Regions from separate parts of the Paenibacillus sp. NN59 genome, predicted to be linked through region 1. Evidence: riboswitches for the same ligand, from Rfam matches in the RefSeq annotation. Region 1 holds a riboswitch; each other region holds the start of a gene.
The links. A riboswitch is a leader RNA that binds a small molecule or an ion and turns the genes downstream of it on or off. The one in region 1 is predicted to bind cyclic di-AMP.
Positions count from the first base shown of each region.

Region 2: linked by a shared signal. The riboswitch ahead of ACT89M_RS00510 (C40 family peptidase) and the one ahead of ACT89M_RS07235 (hypothetical protein) in region 1 are both predicted to bind cyclic di-AMP.
Region 3: linked by a shared signal. The riboswitch ahead of ACT89M_RS16415 (3D domain-containing protein) and the one ahead of ACT89M_RS07235 (hypothetical protein) in region 1 are both predicted to bind cyclic di-AMP.
Region 4: linked by a shared signal. The riboswitch ahead of ACT89M_RS00140 (resuscitation-promoting factor) and the one ahead of ACT89M_RS07235 (hypothetical protein) in region 1 are both predicted to bind cyclic di-AMP.

Region 1 is NZ_CP199678.1:1,665,456-1,667,656, forward strand. It holds gene ACT89M_RS07230 (glutathione peroxidase) at 136-615, opposite strand; cyclic di-AMP (ydaO/yuaA leader) riboswitch at 994-1,169, shown strand; gene ACT89M_RS07235 (hypothetical protein) at 1,288-1,716, shown strand; gene ACT89M_RS07240 (HAD family hydrolase) at 1,874-2,201, shown strand, end outside.
Region 2 is NZ_CP199678.1:107,091-109,291, forward strand. It holds gene ACT89M_RS00505 (GNAT family N-acetyltransferase) at 1-246, opposite strand, end outside; gene ACT89M_RS00510 (C40 family peptidase) at 609-1,079, opposite strand; cyclic di-AMP (ydaO/yuaA leader) riboswitch at 1,083-1,220, opposite strand; gene ACT89M_RS00515 (hypothetical protein) at 1,514-2,201, opposite strand, start outside.
Region 3 is NZ_CP199678.1:3,735,742-3,737,942, reverse strand. It holds gene ACT89M_RS16425 (ABC transporter substrate-binding protein/permease) at 1-208, shown strand, start outside; gene ACT89M_RS16420 (amino acid ABC transporter ATP-binding protein) at 195-917, shown strand; cyclic di-AMP (ydaO/yuaA leader) riboswitch at 1,103-1,299, shown strand; gene ACT89M_RS16415 (3D domain-containing protein) at 1,302-1,973, shown strand; gene ACT89M_RS16410 (polysaccharide deacetylase family protein) at 2,105-2,201, opposite strand, start outside.
Region 4 is NZ_CP199678.1:30,345-32,545, reverse strand. It holds gene ACT89M_RS00140 (resuscitation-promoting factor) at 1-1,008, opposite strand, end outside; cyclic di-AMP (ydaO/yuaA leader) riboswitch at 1,278-1,531, opposite strand; gene ACT89M_RS00135 (TatD family hydrolase) at 1,773-2,201, opposite strand, start outside.

The DNA.
Region 1 (2,201 bases):
AGGACGAATTATTCAGGATGAGGATATGTGTTAAAAGAAAGGACGCAAAAAAGCCGCCCAAAAGCTTGAGCAGTTTCTGGCTCTTTGCTTTATAGGTGGCTTTTTTCGTTTATATGTTTGTTCAAAAGTCTATATCTATTTGTTAATCAGCTTTTGAATATCCTCTTCGATTTTGTCCGGTGTAGTCTGCGGAGCATATCGTTTCACAACTTTACCGTCCTGATCGACAAGGAATTTGGTGAAGTTCCATTTGATGGCTTTGGAACCGAGCAAGCCTGGTGCTTCTTTCGTAATGTGTTGGAAGAGCGGATGAGCGCTTGAACCATTGACGTCAATTTTTTCAAACATCGGGAAGCTTACGCCATAATTCATCTGACAGAATTCAGCAATATCGTCGGAAGATCCTTTTTCCTGCGCGAATTGGTTGCTTGGGAATCCAAGCACTTCAAACGGAGCATCCTGGAATTTATCCTGAAGCTCTTGCAAGCCCTTGAATTGAGGGGTGAGACCGCACTGGCTTGCGGTATTCACAATTAACAACACTTTGCCGCGATATTGGGACATCTCAATCTCTTGTCCGCGAAGGGTGTTTACTTTGTAATCATAGACTGACATGGGGTACGCCTCCATCCTGTTATTCTTAATATACTTATTATATTTTAAACAATTAAATAATGCAAAACTTATTTGGATTTAGCGTTGTTATAACCATTCGCTTGCTGGACTCCAAAATGGATGAGAAATACATGAATCAATTTTTGTGCGGTTGAGAATTAGGTAGCTTGGAAGAGAAGGATAGCGTATGACCTCATTGTAAGCGTTATTATCAAAGGTTATTGCCGGAAATCTGGCGATTCGGTGATCTGTATGCACTTTACATGATCATGGTACGGGTGTATGATTCATAGCGTAATTTGAATTTTAATTAAATTGTACCTGAAAAACGAAACAAACGATAATATCGATCGGTCTTATACTCAAGATTTACGAACGATGTTTTAATCGCTGAGTTTCCATTCATTGTGTATGGAAAACGGGGGAACCAACAGAATGGGCTGTATGACAGCAGCGGACATTCATGGGGTGAATTTTTCGGTGAAATCCGGAAATAGGGCGACTCTCGCGCCCGAATCCGTCAGCTAACCTCGTAAGCGTTAAAGGGAGAGGCAACAAACCGCACGCTGGTTCATGGCGCTTTCGTCATGGATTATTTAAGAAGCGTTTCGGAGGCCTTGGTCCCCACGCTTCTTTTTTTGTTGTCTTTTCACGCCAAGGGAGGAACGAAGAATGGATAAAGAGATGATTTTGGTAACCGCTCCGAATGAAGCTGGACGTAAATTTGTGAAATTGCTGATGTATAAAAAAATGCCATTTGCCGTTCTGACGAACAGTGCTGATGAGGAGCGCAAACTTCGCCGTCTTGGCGTGGAACACGTCATCCGTATGAATACAGCAGCTGCTGAGAAATGGTTTTTGCCGCAAGGCAGTGTAGGCAATGTATTTATTTTTGAGAACAGTCTGAACTTGACATGCCGCTATCTTCAAATTTGTCGCTCTTGGACATCGAAGTCCTTGTGTGTGATCACGGAGCAGAGCCATCCTAAAGGGATTTATCGTGGAATGGGCGCCGATAAAATTGTGTATTCACTGAATGGAGAAGTCGGGTTCCTTCTTAATAGCTGCAATAAACCGGAGGCTGAAGTGAGCAGCTTGTGATTGACATTGATCCAAGGTAAGACGCCTGTTATAATTGCAGGTATAGACTAACGGAATTTGAGGAGACTCATGCTTGTCGTGGGTCTTCTTTTTTTATGGAAACAGTACGGTAGTATAGAAGCGAGGGATAACCTGCAGCTAACGAGGAGGAATCAGCGTGCCGGATATTGCCGGATTGAAGTGGTTGTTTTTTGATGTGGGGGATACGCTGGTGGACGAATGGGAGCCTGTAGATGATATTATTGGGCAATTCGTTCGGGAAGCGAATGATTACGGCTATCCAGTAAAGATTGAGGCGGTAAGAGAACTGTTTGCTACCTGTTACCGTAATTATGAACAGTGGCCCATGAAAGTGGCCATACGTACATATATTCATGATGAAGATCACCGCATTCAGATTCAGGACAAGCTGAAATTCCATAAAGAATTGGAGCAACCGTTTCCTTCTGCAACCAAGGTGCTTGAACAGCTTTCGCATCACTATC
Region 2 (2,201 bases), 1.6 Mb from region 1:
TGTGACATGCTGGAGCGGAAAATATTGTGCAAACCCATAAACCTGGTCATGTTGATCCAGGATAATGGCATATTGTTGTTGTCTGAGCTGTGCATCACCGAACTCGACTTCGAGTACTTTCATCTGTTCCCAAGGAAGCCAGCTATAGATATTGTAAGGTGGGGCGTATTTCCAGCCACATATAAGTTCAGCATGTTCTTCTTGCATCGGTACAACATGAAGTATCAAAGAGGCTTCATTCTTCATATAACAGTGCATGCTCCTTTCTTCAATATCCGTATCATTGTTCACTCTACAAAAGAGCTGTGTATTAGGCAAGTCTTCATATGATCAAATAAAAATTGAAACAAAAGTCGTGATCATTCCGTTTATATTATAACAGGCTGGGTAAAAACATGATAAGGGCACGGACAAACGAAAGCAGGCGAACGTGTTAGTTCACATACACACCATGACTTGCAACATCGGGAACTACACAGAGTCAGAAAGCATAAAAAAACCGCCGGATACATTCCTGCGGAGAATGTACCGGGCGGTTCTGTTTATACTTCGTATTTCGTTACAGTAGAGTTACATGGTTCCAACATCATGTTGATTACAGCTTGTACCTAGTCAAGGGCCAGTGACTCATAATCGTCCGTGCTCATGATCCGTTTAGCGCCAACGTAGCGGTTAGCCCAGTAGTTCTCACTCAAAGAGCTGATCGTTACACCTTTGGAAGAAGAAGAATGTGCAAACTTGCCACTTCCTACAAAAATGCCTACGTGTGATATACCTTTACCTGTTGTGTTGAAGAACACCAGATCTCCAGGTCTCATCTCCATGCGAGATACGGAATCACCCATGTCGTATTGGGAGCTAGATTGACGAGCCAAATCAATACCTAATTTGTCGAATACATACCGTGTGAATCCGGAGCAGTCAAAACCGTCAAGCGTTGTTCCTCCGCTTTTGTATGTAGTTCCCATTGCTGAATCAATTACTTTATCCATCTTAGAATCTGCAAATGCGCTGCCTGCTCCAAGTGATAATGCAAATGTGAGGCTAAGTACTGCTGCGGTCAGTTTCTTCTTAAACAAGTGATATACCCCTTCCAACGCCTGCGAGGTTAGCTTAAGGATTCGGTTGAAGGTCCCCTATGATCCCTCTGTTTCAAGATCAATTCACCCATAACTGGTTCCCCCGCTTCCCAGGTGCCAGGAATTTGGCTATGCTAGTTATGCACCTGAAAAATGAAAAGAAAATTTAATTTTAAGGATTTAATTTAAAGTTGTTACAAATAAGGATTTAAAGATTACAAAGTTGTTACTAAAAACTCACTGCGCTTATTGTACCAGAGGCTTAGTACTTTGGCAACGTTTAGCAGTAAAATTAACAAAAAAAACCTCGACCTTTGACGGGGAAAGGTCGAGGTTTGCGTATTTATACGTAATAACCAATGAAATGTTTAATATAAGATGGTAACATTTCTTTATTTTTGAAAGCGATCTCAGACGGCGTGTAACATTTTAGTTCAACGTATATGATTTTCATGTCTGGTAGATGTGGACTGCCATAAACGGAAATGACTACATACTTTCCACATACTGAGTAGGCTTCGAGCAAGCGGATAGGATTGTTGCAGGATTAATCCGGATAGTCCTGTCAAGAACCAGGAAGCGGAAGTGAATGCACCAAAGACCACTAAATGCACAACTCCCAGCACCAGCGCAATGCCGATGACAGCAAAGATGCGGCGCACAGCAATCCACAGTCCCTTGAGCGTCCCGTGAATTCGCCCTTCTGCTTCCGGGTCAGAAATACCAAACTGCATGTAGAGCACTGCATGATGTACAATCCAGCCATAAATAATCCAGCCTGCTACATATGGAATGCCGGGAAGTAATAAATGAAGAGAATGAAAACTGTCCATTATTGTAGAAAACAATTTGGGCAGAAGCCAGTATGCAGGCAAGAACATGAGAAAGGTACGTATCGTGTGTAGCAATATCATGGGTTTCCATAACGTTTTGATGCCCCGAATAAAAGGAATGCGTTCTTCAGTAGATTGATAATGTTGCAGGGAGTAGAGTAACCCGGCCTGAATAAGTGGACTGATCAGCAGGCGAAGCAATAACATGCCGCCCAAAATCCACAGATAACGCTGGACCTCCGGACCGGACAGGCTGAGCTGGCTTTCCATTTTAAATAAAAGTGTGCTT
Region 3 (2,201 bases), 2.1 Mb from region 1:
GTTCGTAACGATCATTAAAGAATCATCCATTATTTCGGTCATCGGTATGGTGGATATTATGTATCAAGCAAGTGTAGTCAAAAATCTCACATTCCAGGGTCTGAACCCGTTCATTATTGCGGCAGCCATTTACTTTGTGATGACATTTATTCTGTCCAAGCTGCTCGGACGATTGGAAAGGAAGTTGGGTGCAAGTGATAGACGTTAGACAATTACACAAATCATATGGTAAAAATGATGTCCTGAAAGGCATCGACGTAACGATCGGCAAAGGTGAGGTCGTTGTAGTTATTGGTCCTTCCGGTTCGGGTAAAAGTACATTTTTGCGCTGTCTGAACCTGTTAGAGCAGCCATCATCGGGACAGATCGATTTCGAAGGTGTTTCGATAACCGATCCCAAGCATAACATTAATGCTACACGTGAGAAGATGGGCATGGTGTTCCAGCATTTTAATCTGTTCCCTCATAAAACGGTTCAGCAAAATATTACGATTGCTCCAATCAAGGTGAAGAAACAATCCACGGATGAGGCTAACAAAATTGCCGAGGATCTTCTGAAGACAGTCGGTTTGGCGGACAAAAAAGATGTATATCCTAACCAGCTATCCGGTGGTCAAAAGCAACGGATTGCCATTGCAAGAGCACTCGCGATGCAGCCGCATGTGATGCTGTTTGACGAGCCTACATCGGCCCTTGATCCGGAGATGGTCGGAGAGGTATTGGAAGTCATGAAACGTCTTGCTGAAGGCGGAATGACGATGGTCATTGTAACGCATGAGATGGGTTTTGCGCGTGAGGTGGGAGACCGCATTCTTTTCATGGACGGCGGCGTCATCGTTGAGGAAGGTACCCCGGATGAAGTGTTTGGGGCGCCAAAACACCCGCGTACACGAGACTTTCTTGCAAAAGTACTTTAATTCATGCCATTCCGTATGTAGAATCAAATGAATAACGGCGTTATCGGATCGAAAGATCCGGTGACGCTTTTTTGTTGTTTGCAGAAAAGGTGGAGCTGAAAAAGTAACTTTTCTGTTACCTGTAAAATGAATTAAAACGCCAAATGGAAACATTTACTACAGCTTAAGGTTACAAATTTGTGATATATTCAAGACTGCCGAAACTTCCGAAGCGGAAGTGCGGGGGACGTAACAATGCAGACATAGTTAATGATTTGAGAAATATGCTGCTTGGGGTGAATTAGGAATACATAATGCTTCAGCATGTCACGTACAGCCTATAGGGTGGGTTCCTCCATCCGAATCCGACAACTAACTTCGCAGGCATCATGAGGGAGGAAGACCATGTATAACAAGAAACGTTTAGCCAAAACAGCCATCGCACTACTGACATCCATTCTATTCATTCAAGCCGTTCCGGCTCACGCGGATTCCGTTCATGTGGCCAAAGAAGGGGATACCTTCTTCACCTTATCCAAGCAATACGGCGTTGATATGAACACATTAATTAAAACGAATAAAGACATCTCACCTTATAACATCTATGGTGGTTTGAAAATTACAATCCCAGGTAACGAAAACAAAGTAGAAGCGGCACCAGTTCAAGCGAAGTCGCAGGAAAAAACGGTGACTGCTGCAAGCCTGGACGTGAATACAGATAATAAAGTGGTACAGGCTTGGGGGAAAACATTCGACTACAGCAAAACGCTTAGTGTTAAAGCAACAGCGTATTCCGCGGATGCTTCCGAGAATGGTGGATGGGGCCCCGTTGATTATTTTGGCAACCCGCTCGAACTCGGCACAATCGCAGTGGATCCCAAGGTTATCCCTTTTGGAACCAAGGTACTAGTGACAGGGCATACACACCCTGGATTGCCGAAACAGGCTTTCGTAGCAACGGCTTTGGATGCAGGTAGCGCGATCAAGGGAAATCGTATTGACATCTTTATCCCTGGAAGCAAACAGTTCGTTAGTTCGTTTGGTTTTCAGGATATTGAGTTGTACATTTTAAAATAAGGCTTAAACCCTCTCATTTATGGATGTGAGGTCATAAGTTGAATTGAGCATTAATAAACAGGGTGTTCTTTCTTGCGTAATCATGATAGGCATAATTCATGACGACGTAGAGGGACACCCTGTTCTTTCAATTATTGTTTCTCTTTTGGCAGTTTAAGCATCTCGTCCAATGTAACTAATTCATATCCTCGGTTTCGCAATTCCTCAATAACCTCAGGCAAAGCCTCT
Region 4 (2,201 bases), 1.6 Mb from region 1:
GATTGGAATGACCTTGGGATCAACTGCAATGGTGCGCCCCTCCGTTACACGAGTACCGGAAGCTGTTTTTGTACCAATACCCGGCTCTTCAGAAGAGTAGGCTGTCATCGATACATTTTTCAAAACTTTAGAGTATTTAAAAGAATTCCCGGAGACCGTAATCACCTTGCTGCCCGAGGCAGATGTTTTCTTCGAGTTCGTTGTTACAGCTTTTTTGGTCGTCGAAGTTTTGGCAGATACCAATTGAACCTCAGGTTCCTTCACAACCGGTTTAGCTTTCGTACCTACCGCAATCACTTTATCTACACGATTGGTGGCAACCGTTTTACCTACCACTTTTTTGGAGACGAGTTCTCCATCTTGAAATACCTTTTCGATATGTTGCACAATTGTGCCTTCCTTGCCTTTCACTACAACACGGTTATCTCCTTGGAACAAACTTGGGTCTGCCGTTTTCACAACCTTGTAAGCAATCGGTTGTTTCACATCCACTGTATGCTTTGTTACACGCACTACACGAATCTTCATATCCGCTTTAATTGCGGTTCCGAGCGCTGGATACACTTTATCATGATCTTCAACTTGAATACCTGATTGCTGAATTACACCCTGTACCGATGAATCGGTTGTATAAAGAGTCTTGGTGTCTCCGTCTGCCGTGATTTTAACTGGAACGGCCCGCTCAATAACGATTCGGTCTCCGTCTGTAATCGCCCCATTCATGGGCATGGATACCTTGTCGTGAGGGCTGACTGTGATTGACTGCTCCTCCAGCATTTCCTGAAGCATTCCTGTACGAGTCTCTACCACTTGAGCTTTGCCGTCAATAACCAGTGAAACCTGCTTCCCGGCCTGACCGTAAACGACTAACAAGATCATGATTGCAAGCGCAATTGAGAATATCGCGATCAATGCCATTTGACGCAAGTTCTCATGCTTCCACCGCAACGCGAAAGACTTACTGGATGATCGTGACTCATGGGTCTCTTCTGGTTGGAATATGCCCACTTCTCCGTCCTCCTTCATAGCCTCGCCGTCTAAAGTAATGCATGATGTCTTTGACGCGACTATAACAATTTTTCTACAGAACACAGATCAGAGATAATGACCGGTTCTGCACCATGAACCCCTCTTCGCAACATGATGTCATCCTCCTGAATACATACCGTATGATGACAATATTTCTTTTATTCAAAACAAAAAAAGCCAAAGAAAGAGTGTAAGAGACCCTTTCGTGGCTTCCGAATGATTTTGAATATCGGAAATTCATGCACGAGGTTGCCTCTCTTTTTCCGCTTGCGAGGTTAGCTGTCGGGTTCGGGCGAAAGAGAGCCGCCCTATCTTAGGTCACCCGCTCATGGCGGACGCCCTTGAATTCACCCCGAGACCCAAAGAAGAAATCAAATACGGCTTCGCAGAACATTCCGCTGCTTTTGGGTCAGCGAACGATGCGCACCGGCTAGAATCACCGATGTTTAAGCCCTATTGGTTCCCCCGCTCTCCGTTAACGGAGACTCAGCGAGATTGATTCATGAAAGTAATGTTGTCTCATCGGAAAGTGTCCCTTTGTTCATCCCCCGAACATCTGTCCAATTTTCCGCGCAACAATTCACTGAAAAGATGATATCCTGTTTTGATGCATGTTGTAAAGCACGGATCAAGTACGTTTTTCTAAATATTTGGTTAAAATATTGTAATATTCTGCAATTATTCGAAACAAAGAGCAAATTACCTCTCTGTATCTCCCTTTTTCACCCGATTTACTCGTTTTCTTATCGAATCCCAAATCGTTCCATGGCATTTTTGGTGGTAATTGCAGCAATTTCCTCTACCGAAATGCCTTTAATTTCCGCAGCTACTTCAGCAACCAGACGTACATGCGCTGTCTCATTTCGTTTTCCACGATAAGGATGCGGTGTAAGATACGGGGAGTCCGTTTCTAAGAAAAATCGATCCATCGGAACCTTGGCGAGCACCTCTTTCGGTTGCTTGGCATTTTTGAAAGTGACCGGTCCTCCGAAGGACAGATGGAACCCTAAATCCAGACACATTTTCGCCGTTTCCCAGCTACCAGAGAAAGAATGCATCACACCTCCAACCTCACCAGCCTTCTCCTCACGTAAAATACGCACAATGTCCTCATGAGCATCCCGATTATGGATGACGATAGGCATACTCAATTCACGTGCCAATGCAATTTG